3 regions of the Morganella morganii genome follow, and region 3 is predicted to be linked to each of the others. Evidence: predicted binding sites of a transcription regulator. Region 3 holds the regulator's gene; each other region holds the start of a gene.
What was found. Region 3 encodes PurR, which represses purine synthesis genes. Its sites were predicted from a motif close to CANGCAAACGTTTGCNTG; they were not measured.
Positions count from the first base shown of each region.

Region 1: the regulator PurR is predicted to act here: its motif matches at 3,932-3,949, upstream of JL661_RS00680 (NCS2 family permease).
Region 2: the regulator PurR is predicted to act here: its motif matches at 3,843-3,860, upstream of purH (bifunctional phosphoribosylaminoimidazolecarboxamide formyltransferase/IMP cyclohydrolase).

Region 1 is NZ_CP069157.1:130,621-137,730, reverse strand. It holds gene JL661_RS00690 (carboxylate/amino acid/amine transporter) at 1-561, opposite strand, end outside; gene JL661_RS00685 (Na+/H+ antiporter) at 565-2,214, opposite strand; gene JL661_RS00680 (NCS2 family permease) at 2,486-3,832, opposite strand; gene JL661_RS00675 (M15 family metallopeptidase) at 4,094-4,888, shown strand; gene JL661_RS00670 (sulfite exporter TauE/SafE family protein) at 4,895-5,644, opposite strand; gene JL661_RS00665 (helix-turn-helix domain-containing protein) at 5,815-6,372, shown strand; gene ilvN (acetolactate synthase small subunit) at 6,415-6,699, opposite strand; gene ilvB (acetolactate synthase large subunit) at 6,717-7,110, opposite strand, start outside.
Region 2 is NZ_CP069157.1:3,568,958-3,576,067, reverse strand. It holds gene hupA (nucleoid-associated protein HU-alpha) at 1-103, shown strand, start outside; gene JL661_RS17080 (DUF1481 domain-containing protein) at 148-807, shown strand; gene purD (phosphoribosylamine--glycine ligase) at 833-2,116, opposite strand; gene purH (bifunctional phosphoribosylaminoimidazolecarboxamide formyltransferase/IMP cyclohydrolase) at 2,133-3,722, opposite strand; rRNA gene JL661_RS17065 (16S ribosomal RNA) at 4,318-5,860, shown strand; tRNA gene JL661_RS17060 (tRNA-Ile) at 5,927-6,003, shown strand; tRNA gene JL661_RS17055 (tRNA-Ala) at 6,130-6,205, shown strand; rRNA gene JL661_RS17050 (23S ribosomal RNA) at 6,517-7,110, shown strand, end outside.
Region 3 is NZ_CP069157.1:1,644,527-1,651,636, reverse strand. It holds gene sodB (superoxide dismutase [Fe]) at 325-903, shown strand; gene cydH (cytochrome bd-I oxidase subunit CydH) at 988-1,071, opposite strand; gene purR (HTH-type transcriptional repressor PurR) at 1,349-2,374, shown strand; gene punR (DNA-binding transcriptional activator PunR) at 2,378-3,280, opposite strand; gene punC (purine nucleoside transporter PunC) at 3,459-4,613, shown strand; gene cfa (cyclopropane fatty acyl phospholipid synthase) at 4,879-6,042, shown strand; gene JL661_RS07900 (riboflavin synthase subunit alpha) at 6,125-6,790, opposite strand; gene JL661_RS07895 (MATE family efflux transporter) at 7,003-7,110, shown strand, end outside.

The DNA.
Region 1 (7,110 bases), 1.5 Mb from region 3:
GCCCGCCAGCGCCACCACACAGGCACCGAGGTAGAACCAGGAAAACGCCGTGCGCTGCACCAGCGGATGCACTTCCATCAGCCGCTTGTAACCGACCTGACCGATAGCAAAGAAGATATTCGCCAGCTGTACCAGAATCAGCCCCGTCCAGAAAGAATCACTGAGATGATCATAGCGGATCACCGCCGCACCAATCACCGCCAGCAGCGAACTGAACACATAACCCCAGCGCAGACCACGCCGCTCCAGCAGGTCATAAATCAGTGTCACATACAGGGGGGTCAGCACGGTAAACAGCAGGAATTCCGCGACAGTCAGGTAATTGTAGGCATGGAAAACAAAGAGATACATAATGCCGAGCTGACAGGCGCCCACCGCCATATACATCAGAATGACTTTCGGGGCGATCCCGCGCCAGCGCAGAAACGGCAGAAAAACCAGTGCCGCCAGCGACACACGGACTAACACAGAGAACCAGCTGTCCACCTGACCGGCGAGATACTCGCCAATCAGGCTGAACGATGCGGCCCACAGAATTGTGGTAATAATCAGTAACGGCATCGGTTATGTTTCTTTCTCAACCAGCAGGGCTTCCAGCAGATCCAGGTCATGCAGCAGCAGCTGCAGGGTTTCATTGCTGATATTACGGGTCGCACGCTGGTGATACAGCTCCCCGCGCTCGGCACGCAGTGCGGTCAGACGGAAACGGCGTTCCAGATCTTCCACCTGGAGATTATATTCCATCTCATCATCACCGGCAGTACGCCGCCTGAGATGCCCGGCCACTCTGGAGGCCACTTCACTGATAGCTTCCGCATCCAGCGCCTCGTCCGAACTGGCGGACAGACGCTCTTCCATCTTGCCGATACTGACAATCGCCACTTCCGCCATCGCCGCTTTCGCCGCACGGATTTCATTGGCATCCGCCTGTTTATCCCCGACATGCATCCCTTTGAGCAGGAACGGCAGCGATACCACTCCCATAAAGAGCGAGAAGATAATCACCCCGGCGGCGATAAACACCATCTGATAACGCGCCGGGAACGGTGTGCCGTCCGGCAGGAACAGCGGGATAGAGAGCACACCTGCCAGGGTTATCGCCCCGCGCACCCCGGCAAATGATGCCAGCCACAGTTCACGGGTGGTGTAGAAGGTGAAATCCAGCGGTTTGCGTTTTAAGGTCAGGCGGCTGACGGTTTTCATCATCCACAGCCAGCAGAAACGCAGCACCAGCAGAGCAAAATAGATAACGATAACGGCGGTAAACAGCATCCAGGTTTCGACGGTCGGATCCAGCTCCGCCTCAATCACCGACACCTGCCAAATTCCCGGCAACTGCAGGCCGAGCATAATAAAGACCAGACCGTTAAAGACGAATTCCAGCATTCCCCAGACATTATCCGCCCGCAGACGCATCGCCAGCGGCGCATTGCGGATAACTCCGGATTTACTGATGGTCATCCCCGCCGCCACGGCCGCCAGGATACCGGACACACCGATGTGTTCCGCAATCAGATAAGAGGCGAACGGCAGCAGTAACATAAAGACGATTTGCGTGGCCGGGTCATCCCCGCTCCAGCGGCTCATCAGGCGCAGCGACTTACTGTACAGCCAGGTAACTGCCACCCCCGCCAGCAGGCCGCCGATTGCGACTTTGAAGAATTCCAGCGTGACACCGGTGACGGAGAAAATCATCGTGCCCATGACAATCGCCACGGCAAATTTCAGCGCGACCAGGCCGGAGGCGTCATTCATCAGCGCCTCCCCTTCCAGAATGCCCATCATCTGTTTCGGAATGCGCCCTTTGCCGACAATCGACGACAGCGCCACGGCATCTGTCGGAGACAGCACCGCCGCAAGGGCAAAGGCCGGGATCAGCTCAATCCCCGGCATCAGCCAGTAGATCAGATACCCGATGCCGATAACGGTGACCAGCACCAGGAACAGCACCAGGATGAAGATTTCCCGCCCTTTCTGCATAAATTCCCGGGTCGGGGTTTTCCAGCCGTCAACAAACAGCAACGGCGGTATCAGCAGGACGAGAAACAGTTCAGGGTCGAACGTGACATGCAGACCAAACTGCGGGAAGGCAAGCAGGGCCCCCATCGCGATCTGAATGATGGGTAACGGAATACGATACGGGATCATTTTGGTGAGAACACCGGACACCGACACGACCAGAATCAAAATAAGAATCGTAAAGAATATTTCCATATTACCCTTACTGAACTTAGGGCTTAATCAGCCCGCTGACAAAAAGATACTGTTAATAACGGCAAAAAAACCGCAATAAGACCCCAGAGGAGAAAAAATTACCGCCGGTTGCCACTATCATACAAAAAAAAGCAGCGGCGGATGCGTTATCCGCCACTGCTATTTTATCTTCTCAGGCCATTAATTCGGGCAATTAATTAGTATTTTGAGACAAATCGTATAAATAAAGCGTATCGTCACCACCAGCATCCGTTAAGTGGTGATTTATCACTTAAATTGCCCAGCCGCCAGCATAAAACGCCACCAGTGCCGCTGCGATAAGAACAGTGCCGATATTCAGCTTACGCCATTCACCCCCGGCGATACGGCCGATAACCAGTGAGGCAAAGCCCAGCATAATCCCGGTCACAATGTTACTGGTCAGAACAATAAACACCGCACACAGCAGACCGGACATAGAGCCGACAAAGTCACCGAAATCCAGTTTGCTGACATTGCTCAGCATCAGCAGGCCGACATACATCAGCGCCGGTGCCGTGGCATAGGCCGGAACCAGATAAGAAAGCGGAGAGAGGAACAGGATCAGCAGGAACAGCACCCCGACCACGGTTGCGGTCAGCCCGGTACGGCCACCCGCCGCGGCACCGGCCGCAGATTCGATATACACCGCCGCAGGCGCCGCGCCGACAACACCGGCCACAATGCTGCTGACCGAGTCTGTCGTCAGGGCTTTACCGCCGTTAATGATCTGATTATCTTTATCCAGCAGATTCGCCTGACCGGCGACCGCACGGATAGTGCCTGTCGCATCAAACACCGCTGTCATAACCAGCGCCAGTACCGTCGGCAGAACCACCGGCTTCAGTGCGCCCATGATATCCATGCTGAAAAAGAGTGACAGCCCGTCATCACCGAGGGATGGCAGTTTGAAGAAGCCCTGATATTTCACATTCGGGTCAAAAATCAGCCCGATAACGGAAATCGCAATAATCACCAGCAGTACTGCACCCGGCACTTTCAGGCGTTCCAGACCGAAAATCACCGCCAGACCCGCCAGTGCAATCATCACCGGGAAAGAGGTGAAATCCCCCAGTAACACCGGCATGCCCGCACCCGGGTTTTTGACCACAAGGTCAATATTGGTGGCGGCGATCAGCAGCAGGAACAGACCGATACCAATCCCCGTGCCGTGGGCAATACCCATCGGGATATTGCGCAAAATCCATGTCCGGATACCGGTGACAGAGATCAGGGTAAACAGCACCCCCATCAGGAAGACCGCGCCCAGTACGACCGGGATCGGGATATTCTGACCAAGTACCATGCTGAATGCGGTAAAGGCGGTCAGGGAAATCGCACAGCCGATAGCCATCGGCAGATTTGCCCATAACCCCATCAGCAGGGAGCCGAACCCGGCCACCAGACAGGTGGCGATAAAGACCGCCGTATGCGGGAACCCCGCCTGGCCGAGCATGCCCGGCACAACAATCACAGAGTACACCATCGCCAGGAATGTGGTCAGCCCGGCCAGAACTTCACGGCGGACAGTAGTGCCGCGCTCAGTCAGTTTAAAAAATTGGTCTAATTTGCACCCGCTTTGCGGCTGTGTCGCAGACATGTCATCACCTGTGTTAATGAATTTTGTGTCACATCACGTAACCGATTGCGTTTTCAGAAAAAATCCGCCGGTTTCCGGATAGAAAAACCGGACACACACGACGCAAACGTTTGGCTTTTTACAGAGAAAAGATGTGATTTTTTGAGGCAAACGATTATCTTAGGAAAAATCCTGATAATCAAGGCCAAATCCGGGAATTTTTTCACCTCTGTGCCGCTGACGGGTTATCATCATCCGTCCCGGTGCCTGATGACGGAATAGATGATGAAACTGACCGCTTTTCTCCTCCCTGTGAGCCTGCTCTGTTCTGCATTACCGGCAGCACAGGCGGCGATCACCCCGCTCAGCCCGGACACCTGCCGCGCCATGACAGCGCTGGGTATTATCACGCCGGAAAACCCAGTGCCCTGTGAACGGCTGGTCAATGTGGATGTCCGGTTTATCACCTTTGAGGGCGAAACCCGCACCGGCACCATTACTGTCGCCGATATTATTGCCCCCGAAACGGAAGCGCTGTTTGATGAGTTGTACCGGCAAAAATTCCCGCTGCACAGTGTGCTGCCGATAGAGACCTTCGGCGGCGATGATGAGGCATCCATGGCCGCCAATAATACGTCAGCATTTAACGGCCGCCGTCAGGCAAGTCAGAAAGCCTGGTCAAAACACGCTTACGGCATGGCGATCGATATTAATCCGCAGCAAAACCCTTACCGCTTCCGCGACAAAAACGGCCGTGTGACCATCAGTCCGCCGCAATCTGCCACAGCGCTGACCAACAGAGAAAATATCCGTAACGGAAAAATGGAAAACGTGCTGCCGCTGGTTTTCAGTCACGGTTTTCTCCGCTGGGGCGGGGAATGGAAAAATCCGGTGGATTATCAGCATGCGGAGATCGGCAGTTTTACTTTTATCAACCACCTGCTGTCCCTGCCGCTGGCGGAGGCACAGGCGCAATACAGTGCCTATGCCGCCCGCTACCGCGACTGCTTCAGTAAAAGTAAAACCCCGGACGAACAGCTGCGTGCCCGGCAATGTGCTAAAAAAGTGCTGCGCTGACGGCGGTCAGTGCACCAGGTTGCTGATAAGCAACGTCAGCCCGGCCAGCAGGATCACCATATTCAGAAAACGGAAAAATGCCTCTTTCGGGATGCGCATGGTGATATGCCGCCCGAGGACAATTCCCGCCACCATGGCGGGCAGAAACAGCAGCGCGGTAATGGCGATTTCGCTGTTCCAGTAAATCCCCATGATCAGGAAAATAATCACGCGGGTTAATGTACTGAAGCCGATCAGGGTAGTCTGCGTGATGCGGAAGCGGTTTTTATCCTCAATCCGCCCGGCAAAATAGATGGCATAGACAAACCCGCCCGCCCCGAACAGTGCACTCAGAATACCGCCGCCGATCCCGAACGGAATAATGTATTTCTGCGGGTAATGCCTCACCGCCTTCTTAATAAAGAGGGAATAGAGTGCATAGAGAACAATAAATGCCCCGAGGAACACGGCCAGCAAATCCGGATGTGTTTTCAGCAGAATCGCCGCGCCAATCAGGCTGCCGCCTATCATCAGCGGCACCATCCACTTCAGCTCGGCAAAATCGGCTTTGCGCCCGTCGCGGGTGACATTAATCACCGCCGCGCCCAGATCCATCAGCGCCAGCATCGGCACAATGTGTGAGACAGGAATAAAGAAGGCCAGTACCGGGCTTGAGATCAGCGCAGAGCCGAAGCCGACCATGCCGAAGACCAGATAACCGAAGAAGAGAACCGTAAAACAGATGAAAAAATCTGCCCATGGCAGGGTATAGATCATGGTGAGCACCCGTTTAATGACATATGTTAATTATCACCATGCCGGACGCTTTCATCTGATAGTATCACCCGTCAGATCTGTTTTTCCGGAAAATCACGGCTTACCGTTGTACAACAAGTGTGCAATACTAACAGGGTTTCCCTGCAAATTTCATTGGTATCAATTACATTATGCTAAAAACCAGTGCCCACATCGGCCAGAAGGTCAAACTGCTGCGTCAGGCGCGTAACCTGTCGCTCAATGATCTTTCAAAACTCTCCGGCATCTCGAAAGCCGCGCTGTCCAAACTGGAATCCGGTGATTCCAATCCGCGTATCGATACACTGGAGGCCATTGCCGTCGCACTGCGTTTTCCGCTGGGGGATCTGTTTACCGCCAGTAATGAAGGTTATCCCCGTTACGAAAAAAATAAAGTCTTTAAAGGGGAATATGCGGAAGATTTTAAATTCCGTGTCGGCATGGGGAATATTTCGGAGATCTGGCACCTGAAGATGATCCGCGGCGCAATTATTAACAGCCCCGCGCACAGCACCGGCACCCATGAGCATATTCTTATCCATCAGGGTACGCTGATGATGCGCTTTAATGAAGATCAGACTGTGCTGCTGGAACCGGGGGATTTCTATGCGTTTTCCTGTGATATTCCCCACTCTTATATCTGTATGGAAGGCGAGCTGAGCGGCACGCTGATTATGTCCTATTCCCATATCGGCCAGACATCGCCGTAACCGCAGACAAAAAACCGGGCTTATCTGCCCGGTTTTATCATTCTACTGAATGTATTTATTCAGTTGCTCAAAGATACTGATGTCTTCGTTGTATTTCACATCCTGCACGTCTTCCAGTTTTTCCACCTGACTGACCATCTGGCTTAGTCGATCATCCGATTTCACCAGCAGCCAGATATGGCTGTGATCCTGTCCCGGCAGCGGCAGACACAGAATACCGTCCACGTTAAACGCCCGGCGGGCAAACAGACCGCAAATGTGCGTCATAACACCGGGGTGGTTGCGGACAACCAGTTCCAGAGCGATAGGCTGATTATTTTTTTCCATGATTCTGTTCTCCGTCATCAGGCTGTGACCATATCGATATTGGCATCACCCGGCAATACCATCGGCCACACTTTTTCACTGACATCGATTAATGCGTGGATCAGACACGGCCCGGGACGCTCAATCGCCGCCTGCAATGCAGCATGCGGATCACTCTCTTTATTCAGATCACAGGTGTGTAATCCGAAGCCTTTGGCAATTGTCACAAAATCAGTCTGATACGGATAGGCAGATGCCACAATGTGCTCGTTGAACATCAGTGTCTGCTGCTGGTGAACCATCCCCAGCGCCTGGTTGTTCATCAGAATAATTTTGATATCCAGGTTATGCTCGGCGGCGGTCGCCATCTCCTGGATATTCATCATAATACTGCCGTCACCGGTAAAGCAGACTATCTTGCGTGACGGCTCT
Region 2 (7,110 bases), 1.9 Mb from region 3:
GCGTACTGGCCGTAACCCGCAGACCGGTAAAGAAATCAAAATTGCAGCAGCAAACGTGCCTGCTTTCACTGCCGGTAAAGCACTGAAAGATTCAGTAAAATAATTGCGTTGCAAAAACAGATTGATAGAGGGGGATTTCGTCCCCTTTTGTTGATCAGACAGGGGCTGCTTGCACTGGGCTTTGGCTCATTGCTCAGCGCCTGCTCTGTTCAGCCTGACCTTCCTCCCTTCAGCGCGTCCGGTTATATCGCGGACGACGGCGCTGTCAGAATGTGGCGTCTCAACGCTGACAACCAACCCCGTGTCCTGATGAGTGTTTTCAGTCCCTACCGCAGCGGACAACAGACCGTCGTCACCGTTTATGAATACCGCAGAGGCCAGCTCTGGCAGATCCGTGCAGAATATCTGGGCGATAACGGTTTTTCTGAACAGATACGGCTGGATCACGAGGGCAATACCATCTTTATGCAGCGTGATAAAGACGGGCATAAATCCCCGCTGACCGCAGACGAAATCACCCGGATGACCTTTGTGGCGGACAGACAGCTGACACTTAACAGCGCACTGGTGATCGGTGATATCCGGCTGAAACAGGGGCAGTGGCGTGACAGCTATGTCACGGATTGTCAGGGTAATAAATCCTACATTGAGTTTGATGCGGAAACAGAACAGTTCCTGGCGAAGCGTCAGCGCAGCAGCGCATCACCTATCTACATTGCATGGCTGGATTCACCGGAAGGACGGGAAATTCTGCTGGCGGCAAATGATAACTTCTGTAAATGGGAACCTACGGAAGATTCACTGTAAATCTCCCGCAGGGTATTAACGTGGTTTACTTATTCAGACGGGCAATAGCACGGTAGCCGATATCACTGCGGCAAAATGCATCATCCCAGTGAATATGTTTCAGTGCGGCATAAGCCTGTTTCTGCGCCTGAGCAATATCCTCACCCAGTGCCGTCACACACAACACCCGGCCGCCGTCAGTCACAACCGCACCTTCTTTCAGTGCTGTTCCGGCCTGGAAAACTTTGCAGTCTGCTTCCTGAACATCCAGTCCGCTGATCACATCACCTTTACGGTAATCACCCGGATAACCACCGGCTGCCATCACCACACCAAGCGCCGGACGCGGATCCCACTGCGAGGTTTTTCCCGCCAGTTTTCCCTGTGCACCGGCAAGGCAGAGTTCAACCAGGTCTGACTGTAACCGCATCATAATCGGCTGGGTTTCCGGGTCACCAAAGCGACAGTTAAATTCAATCACTTTAGGCTCGCCGTGTTCATCAATCATCAGCCCGGCGTATAAAAAACCCTGATAGGTGTGACCTTCCGCCGCCATACCTTCAACGGTCGGGTAAATCACTTTTTCCATCACCCGCTGATGAACGGCATCGGTCACCACTGGTGCCGGGGAGTAAGCGCCCATACCGCCGGTGTTTGGCCCGGTGTCATTGTCACCGACCCGTTTGTGATCCTGGCTGGTCGCCATCGGCACCACATTTTTACCGTCCACCATGACGATAAAACTGGCTTCTTCGCCGGTCAGGAACTCTTCAATCACAATGCGGTGCCCGGCATCGCCGAAAGCATTACCGGCCAGCATGTCATGTACCGCGTCCTGTGCTTCTTTCAGGGTCATGGCGACGATCACGCCTTTACCGGCCGCCAGGCCGTCAGCTTTGATCACCACCGGTGCACCGGTTTTGTCCAGATAAGCCAGTGCCGGTTCAACCTCAGTAAAGTTCTGATAGTCCGCCGTCGGGATATGGTGACGCGCCAGAAAATCTTTGGTGAATGCTTTGGAACCTTCCAGCTGCGCGGCACCTTTGGCCGGGCCGAAGATAGTCAGACCGGCTGCATTGAATGCATCAACCACACCCATCACCAGCGGTGCTTCCGGGCCGACAATGGTCAGGCCGATATTATTGGCGCGGGCAAAGGCCACCAGACCGTCAATATCTGTCGCACTGATATCCACATTGGTCAGGTTTGGTTCCTGTGCGGTACCGGCATTACCGGGCGCGACATAAACATTGGCTGCCAGCGGGGATTGTGCGGCTTTCCAGGCCAGCGCGTGTTCGCGTCCGCCATTACCGATAATCAGGATATTCATAAGTCAGCTCCGGGTATTAATGACGGAAATGGCGCATGCCGGTGAAAATCATCGCGATATTGTGTTCATCTGCCGCTGCAATGACTTCATCATCACGGATGGAGCCACCCGGCTGGATCACGCAGGTAATACCAACGGCAGCCGCCGCATCAATACCATCACGGAACGGGAAGAACGCATCGGATGCCATGGCGCATCCCGCCACTTCCAGCCCTTCATCACCGGCTTTGATGCCGGCAATTTTCGCGGAGTAAACGCGGCTCATCTGACCGGCACCCACGCCGATGGTCATATTATTCTTTGCATAAACAATGGCATTGGACTTAACAAACTTCGCCACTTTCCAGCAGAACAGGGCATCTTTCAGTTCCTGCTCTGTCGGCTGGCGTTTGCTGACCACTTTCAGGTCGTTATCACCGACCATCCCGAGATCGCGATCCTGCACCAGCAGACCGCCGTTCACCCGTTTGAAATCAAGGGCGGCAGCCGGATGCTGCCACTGACCGCAGGTCAGCACGCGGACATTCTGTTTTGCCGCGAGAACCGGCAGCGCATCTTCCGCGACGGACGGGGCAATAATCACTTCCACAAACTGGCGTTCAATAATTTCTGCCGCCGTTTTGGCATCCAGTTCGCGGTTAAAGGCGATAATACCGCCGAATGCGGAGGTCGGGTCAGTTTTGAAGGCATTGTCATAGGCGGTAAGTAAGCTATCGGCAACGGCCACGCCACACGGGTTGGCGTGCTTGACGATCACACAGGCTGGTTTATCAAACTGCTTCACACATTCAAGGGCTGCATCAGTATCAGCAATATTATTATAAGAGAGGGCTTTGCCCTGTAACTGCACAGCAGTACTGATGGAGGCTTCCTGAATATTCTCTTCTATATAGAAGGCGGCATTCTGATGACTGTTTTCGCCGTAGCGCATATCCTGTTTTTTAATAAAGTTGAGATTCAGGGTGCGCGGGAACTGGCCGGAAGGCTGAGTGGTATCGCCGAAGTACGGTTTTACTTTCTGACCGAAATAGTTGGCGATCATGCTGTCATAGGCAGCTGTATGCTCAAAGGCTTTGATGGCGAGGTCAAAACGGGTATCAAAACTCAGGCTGTTTTGTCCGGCATCCATCTCGGCAATGATATTGCTGTAGTCACTGCTTTTTACCACAATCGCCACATCTTTATGGTTCTTCGCGGCGGAGCGCACCATGGTCGGCCCGCCGATATCGATATTTTCAACCGCGTCTTCCAATGTGCAGCCGGGTTTTGCCACGGTCTCCGCAAACGGATAAAGATTCACAACCACCATATCAATAGCGGAAATCTGATGCTTCGCCATAATCTCATCATCGGTGCCGCGGCGGCCGAGGATCCCGCCGTGTACTTTCGGATGCAGGGTTTTGACACGTCCGTCCATCATTTCCGGAAAACCGGTGTAATCGGAGACTTCAGTCACCGGCAGACCGGCGTCAGCCAGCAGGCGGGCAGTACCGCCGGTTGATAACAATTCAACACCACGGGCGGAAAGAGCCTGAGCAAATTCAGTGATGCCGGTTTTGTCAGAGACACTGAGCAGGGCGCGACGGATAGGGCGAGGCTGTTGCATGAGTTTGGATCCCTTGAATTCAACGAATAAATGACAATAGGTTGCAGGTGAAATCGGTGTATCTCATAAGATTTCAAAACCCGGAGTAAAAAGCAACGGTACACGAATGCAGCAGATTGTAACGCAAACGTTTGCGTGTTGCTTGTGAATTTTGTGATTTTTTACCATCTGTGGATAACTTTGTGTGTAACCCGGTATAAACAGGGGTTTTGCTGGGGAATGCAGCAAACAGTCAGAAAATCGAAAATTAACACTTGTCTTCTGAAATCGACTCCCTATAATGCACCTCCACTGACACGGAACAACGCGCTAACACGCGGTCCGGCAGAAAGAGAAAAAGCGGAAAGTTGAAAAACAACGCTTGACTCAAAGGGGCTGAAAACGTAATATACGCAGCCTCGCAACAACGCAGAAGACCGGCAACGGCAGCGAAGGTTGCAACTGCTCTTTAACAATTTATCAGACAATCTGTGTGGGCACTCGCAGGACATATCACAAAAAATATTATTTTTGAGAAGTCTTGAAGAGTGACCAATACAGCAGCTTAGAAATAAGCAGCAGTAAACAGTTTAATTCTTTGAGCATCAGACACTTTTAATTGAAGAGTTTGATCATGGCTCAGATTGAACGCTGGCGGCAGGCCTAACACATGCAAGTCGGGCGGTAACAGGGGGAAGCTTGCTTCTCTGCTGACGAGCGGCGGACGGGTGAGTAATGTATGGGGATCTGCCTGATGGCGGGGGATAACTACTGGAAACGGTAGCTAATACCGCATAATGTCTTCGGACCAAAGCGGGGGACCTCCGGGCCTCGCGCCATCAGATGAACCCATATGGGATTAGCTAGTAGGTAAGGTAACGGCTTACCTAGGCGACGATCCCTAGCTGGTCTGAGAGGATGATCAGCCACACTGGGACTGAGACACGGCCCAGACTCCTACGGGAGGCAGCAGTGGGGAATATTGCACAATGGGCGCAAGCCTGATGCAGCCATGCCGCGTGTATGAAGAAGGCCTTCGGGTTGTAAAGTACTTTCAGTCGGGAGGAAGGTGTCAAGGTTAATAACCTTGGCAATTGACGTTACCGACAGAAGAAGCACCGGCTAACTCCGTGCCAGCAGCCGCGGTAATACGGAGGGTGCAAGCGTTAATCGGAATTACTGGGCGTAAAGCGCACGCAGGCGGTTGATTGAGTCAGATGTGAAATCCCCGGGCTTAACCCGGGAATTGCATCTGATACTGGTCAGCTAGAGTCTTGTAGAGGGGGGTAGAATTCCATGTGTAGCGGTGAAATGCGTAGAGATGTGGAGGAATACCGGTGGCGAAGGCGGCCCCCTGGACAAAGACTGACGCTCAGGTGCGAAAGCGTGGGGAGCAAACAGGATTAGATACCCTGGTAGTCCACGCTGTAAACGATGTCGACTTGGAGGTTGTGCCCTTGAGGCGTGGCTTCCGGAGCTAACGCGTTAAGTCGACCGCCTGGGGAGTACGGCCGCAAGGTTAAAACTCAAATGAATTGACGGGGGCCCGCACAAGCGGTGGAGCATGTGGTTTAATTCGATGCAACGCGAAGAACCTTACCTACTCTTGACATCCAGAGAACTTAGCAGAGATGCTTTGGTGCCTTCGGGAACTCTGAGACAGGTGCTGCATGGCTGTCGTCAGCTCGTGTTGTGAAATGTTGGGTTAAGTCCCGCAACGAGCGCAACCCTTATCCTTTGTTGCCAGCGCGTGATGGCGGGAACTCAAAGGAGACTGCCGGTGATAAACCGGAGGAAGGTGGGGATGACGTCAAGTCATCATGGCCCTTACGAGTAGGGCTACACACGTGCTACAATGGCGTATACAAAGGGAAGCGACCCCGCGAGGGCAAGCGGAACTCATAAAGTACGTCGTAGTCCGGATTGGAGTCTGCAACTCGACTCCATGAAGTCGGAATCGCTAGTAATCGTAGATCAGAATGCTACGGTGAATACGTTCCCGGGCCTTGTACACACCGCCCGTCACACCATGGGAGTGGGTTGCAAAAGAAGTAGGTAGCTTAACCTCCGGGAGGGCGCTTACCACTTTGTGATTCATGACTGGGGTGAAGTCGTAACAAGGTAACCGTAGGGGAACCTGCGGTTGGATCACCTCCTTACCTAGTTGGTATTGAATGTGAGTGTTCACACAGATTGTCTGATAGAAAGAAGCAGATACCGGGAATAGGCTTGTAGCTCAGGTGGTTAGAGCGCACCCCTGATAAGGGTGAGGTCGGTGGTTCAAGTCCACTCAGGCCTACCAAAACCGAATTGATACTGCGTCATGAAAAGACTCGTTTACCTTAGTAAACTTCGCCTTTCCATGCCTTGTCTCAATGCGGTTTCCTCTTTTCATGATGAAAAGACACGCCCGGGAAAACCAAATAATGGGGCTATAGCTCAGCTGGGAGAGCGCCTGCCTTGCACGCAGGAGGTCAGCGGTTCGATCCCGCTTAGCTCCACCATTATCTGATATCTGAAAAATAATTCAGAGTTTACCGGAAACGGTATGCTGTGAATTATTATGCTCTTTAACAATCCGGAACAAGCTGAAAAATTGAAACAATCAATATTATCACCGAGGTAATATTGATGAGTCTCTCAGCCGAACAACTTTGAAAGTACTCACTTTCGAGGGGAAGCGAGCTAAATAATTTCGCGGAGACCAGCGCACAGCAAGCGGAGCATACATCAGTATGTGAGCATTGCGAGCACTGCCCGACAAAGAAATTATGACGCGCAGCGACCCGTCCAGAAAGACACTTTCGGGTTGTGAGGTTAAGCGAATAAGCGTACACGGTGGATGCCTAGGCAGTCAGAGGCGATGAAGGACGTGCTAATCTGCGATAAGCGCCGGTAAGGTGATATGAACCGTTATAACCGGCGATTTCCGAATGGGGAAACCCAGTGCAATTCGTTGCACTATCATTACCTGAATACATAGGGTAATGAAGCGAACCGGGAGAACTGAAACATCTAAGTACCCCGAGGAAAAGAAATCAAACGAGATTCCCCCCAGTAGCGGCGAGCGAACGGGGAGCAGCCCAGGACCTTAATCAGCATCAGTGTTAAGAGAACAGTCTGGAAAGGCTGGCCACAGCAGGTGATAGCCCTGTATCTGAAAGCACTGGTGTTGTGAGTCCGATGAGTAAGGCGGGACACGTGTTATCCTGTCTGAATACGGGGGGACCATCCTCCAAGGCTAAATACTCCTGACTGACCGATAGTGAACCAGTACCGTGAGGGAAAGGCGAAAAGAACCCCCGGCGAGGGGAGTGAAAAAGAACCTGAAACCGTGTACGTACAAGCAGTGGGAGCACCCTTCGGGTGTGACTGCGTACCTTTTGTATAATGGGTCAGCGACTTATAT
Region 3 (7,110 bases):
TGTCACGCTTTCTGTAAAATTGTTAAATTTGCGCGGATTTCAGCCGGTAAACCCGTTATATTTAAGATTCCGCAGTCATACGGGGAAGACAGAATGAAACGCTATTATAACTGGATCTGCCGCCATAAGCTGTACACCCTGCTTATCGCCTTTATTGTGACGGATATCATTTTGTGGGCGATTTTGTCTTTCACCATGTGAATAACATCACCCCGGTATTTCACGCTGTTTTTTATGACAAAACTTGTTAAGATAATTCGCAGAATAATAACAGTAACCCGTCTGTGACGAGGTTACTGATTTAACCTTAACAAGGAGAATGCAATGTCGTTTGAATTACCTGCACTGCCTTATGCAAAAAATGCATTAGCGCCCTATATTTCTGAAGAAACACTGGAATACCACTACGGCAAACACCACAACACCTATGTGGTTAATCTGAATAACCTGATCAAAGGCACCGCATTTGAAGGTAAATCACTGGAAGAGATTATCAAAACCTCTGATGCCGGTATCTTCAATAACGCTGCTCAGGTCTGGAACCACACGTTCTACTGGCACTGCCTGGCACCAAATGCCGGTGGCGAACCAACCGGTAAAATTGCTGACGTGATTAACAAAGCGTTCGGTTCATTTGCCGAATTCAAACAGCAGTTTACCGATTCCGCAGTGAAAAACTTCGGTTCCGGCTGGACATGGCTGGTGAAAAAAGCAGACGGCAGCCTGGCTATCGTCAATACCTCTAACGCGGCAACCCCGGTCAGCGGTAACGACAAACCAATCTTAACCGTTGATGTCTGGGAACACGCTTATTATATCGACTACCGTAATGCCCGTCCTAAATACCTGGAAAACTTCTGGGCATTAGTGAACTGGAAATTTGCGGAAGAAAACCTGGCGTAATCCGGAAACACATTATCCGGTAACACAATACAGTTGATCAAAAAAGGGCGGAATTTTCCGCCCTTTTGTACTGTAAGGGGTGAATCAGAAAAGCATTGTTGCAAATAATACGATCATAACCAGTGCTGCAACCGCGGTTGACAAACCATATTTCAGATCTGTATCCATTCTTATCTCCAAAATAGCTGCTTAGTGACCTGATGATGATTACCTGACATCCTGAATCATCAAATTAATTAAAACGGATGGTCTGACCGGAAAACCCGAATAGCTGACCATATCAATAACCATAGCACAGGTAATATTTTTTACTTTTGACCCGGATCAGACAACAATGCCTGTTTTTACAGAAATTTTTCTATTGTTACCGCATAATGGCACTATAATAGCAATCGATTAACCGAATAATAAAATACAGACCGGCAGGTCAGGAGTTGTTTTCATCATGGCAACGATTAAAGATGTGGCTAAGCGCTCGGGCGTCTCCACCACAACCGTCTCCCATGTCATTAATAATACCCGTTTCGTTGCGGAAGAAACGAAGGCGGCTGTCTGGGCTGCTATCAAAGAACTGCACTATTCACCGAGCGCCGTGGCGCGCAGTCTGAAAGTCAATAACACCAAGTCCATCGGGCTGCTGGCCACCTCCAGTGAAGCGCCGTATTTTGCGGAAGTGATTGAGGCGGTGGAAAACAGCTGCTACAGCAAAGGGTATACCCTGGTGCTGTGCAACTCTCACAATAATCCTGACAAACAGAAAGCCTACCTGGCGATGCTGGCACAGAAACGTGTCGATGGTCTGCTGGTGATGTGTTCAGAGTACCCGGATCAGCTGATTGCCATGCTGGAAGGCTACCGCAATATCCCGATGGTGGTGATGGACTGGGGCAAAGCGCGCGGGGATTTCACCGATGCGATCATTGATAACGCCCTGCACGGCGGTTATCTCGCCGGCCGTTATCTGATTGAACGCGGACACCGTGATATCGCGGTTATTCCGGGGCCGCTTGAGCGGAACACCGGCGGCAACCGTCTGGAAGGATTCCGCAAAGCCATGAAAGAAGCAGGTATTACGGTGCGCGATGAATGGATTGTCCAGGGCGATTTTGAACCGGATTCCGGTTATCAGGCCATGACACAGATTTTATCCGGCAAACAGCGCCCGACAGCGGTATTCTGCGGCGGTGATGCTATGGCGATGGGCGCAATTTGCGCGGCTGATGAAATGGGTCTGCGCGTGCCGCAGGATATTTCTGTGATCGGGTATGACAATATCCGTAACGCCCGTTACTTTACCCCTGCCCTGACCACCATCCACCAGCCGAAAGAGCGGCTGGGACAAATGGCACTGACCATGCTGCTCGACCGCATCGTCAACAAACGCGAAGATGCGCAGACCATTGAGGTGCATCCGCGCCTGGTGGAACGCCGCTCTGTAGCGGATGGTCCGTTTATCGATTACCGCCGCTGAGGATCAGCGCAGCCATTCGGCATTGAGCGTGTTGCTGTCCCCGAGATAATCGAGCAGCCAGCTCAGTGCCGGAGAGGTGTCTTTATCCACCCAGGTGATACAGCACGGGCTGTCCGGCAATGGCTGCTCTATCTTCAGTGCTGCCAGCCGCCCCGCTTTAATCAGCGGATCGGCGCGGTGCGCCGGCATCATTGCCACACACAATCCCGATTCCACACAGGCAATTCCGCGATCCCAGTCCGGCACCACCAGGCGGCGCTGATTATCCAGTGCCCACGTATCGCGTTTCGGCAGAGAACGTGAGGTATCTTCCAGACACAAACTCGGGTACGGCACCATCTCCTCATTGGTCAGGACATGACCGGCAGAGGCCAGCGGATGATCCGGACTGACTACCGCACGCCACGGCATAAAGCCCATATCGCGGAAATTGTAGCGCTCACCGATAGGAGATGCGCGTGTCGCACCGATTGCCACGTCCACCCGTCTGTCCACCAGCGCATCCCACACCCCGTTAAACACTTCCGGATAAATATACAACTCGATATCCGGGAAATGATGATAAAAATCCAGCAGAAGTCGCGTTATCCGTTCCGGTTTTACGATACAGTCAACGGCGATGCTGAATTGTCCGCGCCAGCCGTTGGCAATCATCTGGCACTGGTGACGTGTGGATTTCATTTTTTTGATGACATCACGCGCTTCTTTGACAAACAACGCCCCGGCAGGTGTCAGTTCAACATCGCGGTGACGCCGTTCAAACAGCGGAACCGCCAGCCACTCTTCCAGCTGGCGGACACTGTAGCTGATGGCAGAAGGCACCCGGTGCAGTTCCTCTGCCGCCGCACTGAAACTGCCTGTCCGCGCCACAGCATCCACCACATCCAGCGTATATTCTGACCACATAATCCTTCCTTTCAAAAAATTTCACAGCAGTGTGCAAATAATAACGTTTTACAAGGGAAAACTCGAATAGTTAAAATACTAACTCACGCATTACACTTATTTAACATTCAGGTATTTCTCTGTGACTGTCAATAAATCGCCTTCCCGCGGCTTTCTCTTTTATCTCGCCGGACTCAGCATGCTGGGTTATCTCGCGATTGATATGTATCTGCCTGCATTCGGTATGATGCAGGACTCTCTGAACTCCACAGCCAGCGCAATCAGCGCCAGTCTGAGTATCTTCCTGGTCGGTTTTGCCATCGGTCAGCTGTTATGGGGACCGCTCTCCGATAAAATCGGCCGTAAGCCGGTTCTGCTGATGGGCCTGAGCCTGTTTGCCCTGAGCTGTCTGGCCATGGTCTGGGTTTCCACCCCTGCCCAGTTATTATTACTGCGTTTTGTACAGGCCGTCAGTGTCTGCTCTGCCGCTGTCACCTGGCAGGCGCTGGTTATCGACCGTTATGACGATCACCGTGCGCAGCGTGTTTTTGCCGCAATTATGCCGCTGGTGGCACTCTCTCCGGCTCTGGCACCGTTACTGGGCGCATGGCTGCTCAACCACGGCGGCTGGCATGAAATTTTCCTCGTGCTCGGCGGTATCACCCTGCTGGTGCTGATCCCGACCCTGATGCTGAAAGAAAAGCATCATATCGCGCCGGATGCGGTCAAAACGGAAAAACAGAAAATTTCCTTCTTCCGTCTGCTGAAATCCCCGGTTTACAGCGGTAACGTGCTGATTTATGCCGCGTGCAGCGCCGGTTTCTTTGCCTGGCTGACCGGTTCGCCGTTTATTCTGCGCGATATGGGTTATAACCCGAATGATATCGGTCTGAGCTACATTCCGCAGACTATCGCCTTTATGGTCGGGGGCTACGGCTGCCGTGCCCTGTTGTCGCGGATTAACGGCAAAACATTATTACCGTTCCTGCTGGCCGGTTACGCCGTCAGTATGGTGGGCTTGTATGCTATGGCAAAATTCGGTAACCCGTCACTGGTGGCGATCCTGATCCCGTTCTGCTTTATGGCAGCAATGAATGGCGCGTCTTACCCGATTGCGGTATCAAACGCCCTGGCGGTTTACCCGGAACACAGCGGTAAAGCAGCAGCATTACAGAATGCCATTCAGCTCGGTTTATGCTCCGCGATCAGTTTCCTCGTTTCTGCCCTGATGCATGAGCCACTGCTCTCCACCACAGCAGTGATGGCGGCAACGGTGATACTGACCATCGGCGGTTATATTATCCAGCGCCGCCCTTCGCGCACCTCCGTGACTATTGCGGAACAAAATCAATAGATTGCACCTCCTATTAAGAATATTCCTAATTACAGGCCGTACTCAGGTACGGCCTTTTTTGTCATTGAATTTTAATTTCAGGCTCCTATACTTTTCTGACAATTCGTTTTAAATCCGGATTTTGAGCTTTGTTTTTGTTTTAACGATCACGTTAATACGCAGACTGTCACCCGATGACGGCCAATTACACCGGTTCTGTTGTTCCCGCGCAAAACGTCATAAATAAAGCACTCAGAATCCCGCTTTGATAAAAATTGGAGATAATATGAGTTCTGATTGTGTCGAAAATCAAAAAACGCCTGCCGACTCCTGGCAGCGGATTGCCTCCGATCTTTTAGACGAAGCCGGCATTGAGATTAATGGTTCCCGCCCTTTCGATATTCAGGTGCATAACCAGCAGTTCTTTAAACGGGTCTTGCAGCAGGGCTCTATGGGACTGGGTGAAAGCTATATGGATGGCTGGTGGGACTGTGAGCGGTTAGATATTTTCTTTCAGCGGGTGTTACGCGCCGGGCTGGAAAATAAACTGCCGCAGAATATCAACGATATTATAAAAATCGCCATGGCTCGTCTGCGTAATCTGCAAACCAAAAAACGGGCGCGGATTGTCGGCGAAGAACATTATGATCTGGGTAATGACCTGTTTGAGCTGATGCTCGACCCGTATATGCAGTATTCCTGCGGCTACTGGAAAGGTCTCAGTGATGACCCCGCCAATCTGGCGAAGGCGCAGGAACAGAAACTGCATCTCATCTGTGAAAAATTACAGCTGAAACCGGGTATGCAACTGCTGGATATCGGCTGCGGCTGGGGCGGACTGGCGGCGTATGCTGCGAAACATTTCGGTGTGTCGGTGACCGGTGTGACCATTTCCGCTGAGCAGCAAAAATATGCTCAGGCGCGTTGTAAGGATCTTGACGTAAATATTATCCTGGAAGATTACCGCGATTTGCATGAGCAATATGACCGGATTGTGTCTGTCGGGATGTTTGAGCACGTCGGGCCGAAAAATTACGCCACCTATTTTGATGTGGTCAAACGCAATCTGAAACCGGACGGCTTATTTTTACTGCACACCATCGGTTCAAACCGCAATAAAGTGAATGTGGATGCCTGGATCGGAAAATATATTTTCCCGAACGGTTGTCTGCCGTCTGTGCAGAATATCGGTGACAGTAGTGAAAATAAATTAGTAATGGAAGACTGGCATAATTTCGGGGCTGATTATGACCGGACACTGATGGCGTGGCATTCCCGTTTTCAGGCAGCCTGGCCGTCACTGGAAAATAATTACACACCGCGCTTTAAGCGGATGTTCACCTATTATCTCAACGCCTGTGCCGGTGCATTCCGTGCCCGTGATATCCAGCTGTGGCAGATATTATGGAGCCAGCAGGGTTGTGAGGGCGGATTACGCGTTCCGCGCTGAATAGCATTTCCAAAATAAACTATCCGCAATAAAAAACCCGGTCTGACAAAAATCAGTACCGGATTTTTTTATCTGAATAATATCAGACCTGCGGTTTTTCCATTGGCACCGGCGGCGTCAGGCTTTCCTGCAACTGCTGCATTTTCTGCGCCAGCACCCGCTCGGTGGTATCAACAATGGCCTGTGTCTGCGGATCCAGCTCAATATTCACTTTATCGCCCAGCCGTTTTTTACCCAGCGTGGTGCGCTCACGGGTTTCCGGAATCAGATGCACGCAGAAACGGTTATTCACCACATCCCCGATAGTCAGGCTGATACCATCAATGCCGACAAAACCTTTATGCAGGATATATTTCATCAGGGCTTTATCTTCGATACGCAGCCAAATCTGATAATTATTTTCAGAGACAAAAATCTTGGCAATTTCCGCCGTGGTGACAATATGGCCGGACATAATATGCCCGCCGATTTCATCACCATATTTAGCGGCTCTTTCCAGATTGACCACATCCCCGGTTTTAATGCTGCCGAGATTGGTCAGTCTTAAGGTTTCCTTAACCAGATCAAAACTGATTAAATCCCCGTCTATTTTTGTGACTGTCAGGCAACAGCCGTTATGTGCCACTGATGCGCCCGTTTCTATCCCGGCCAGCATATCAGGCGGGAATTTCACAGTGTGAGTACGAAAGTTTTCTTTTTCTTCGATGGCGACGACGGGGCCTTTGCCTTGTACAATCCCGGTAAACATGCGGATCTCCAGTCAGTATTCGGATAGTTTTATGCAGTTTATCCTGAAACAGAGAATTAAACAGCCCTTCCCGTTACATCCCGCACATTTAATTATATTGGCTTGTATTTGATTAATCGCTAGAATGATTTTTCCGCCTGATCCGGTAAATGTGTTACGAATCCCGGAAAGTCTTTCCTCCTCCTTTTATCAGAATAAATAAGGTGTATTACGTGCAGAAGTATTTGAAAGAAGCGCGTACTTTGCTGGCTCTTGGTATTCCCGTTATTATCGCGCAGTTTACACAGACAGCGATGGGCGTGGTTGACACTGTGATGGCC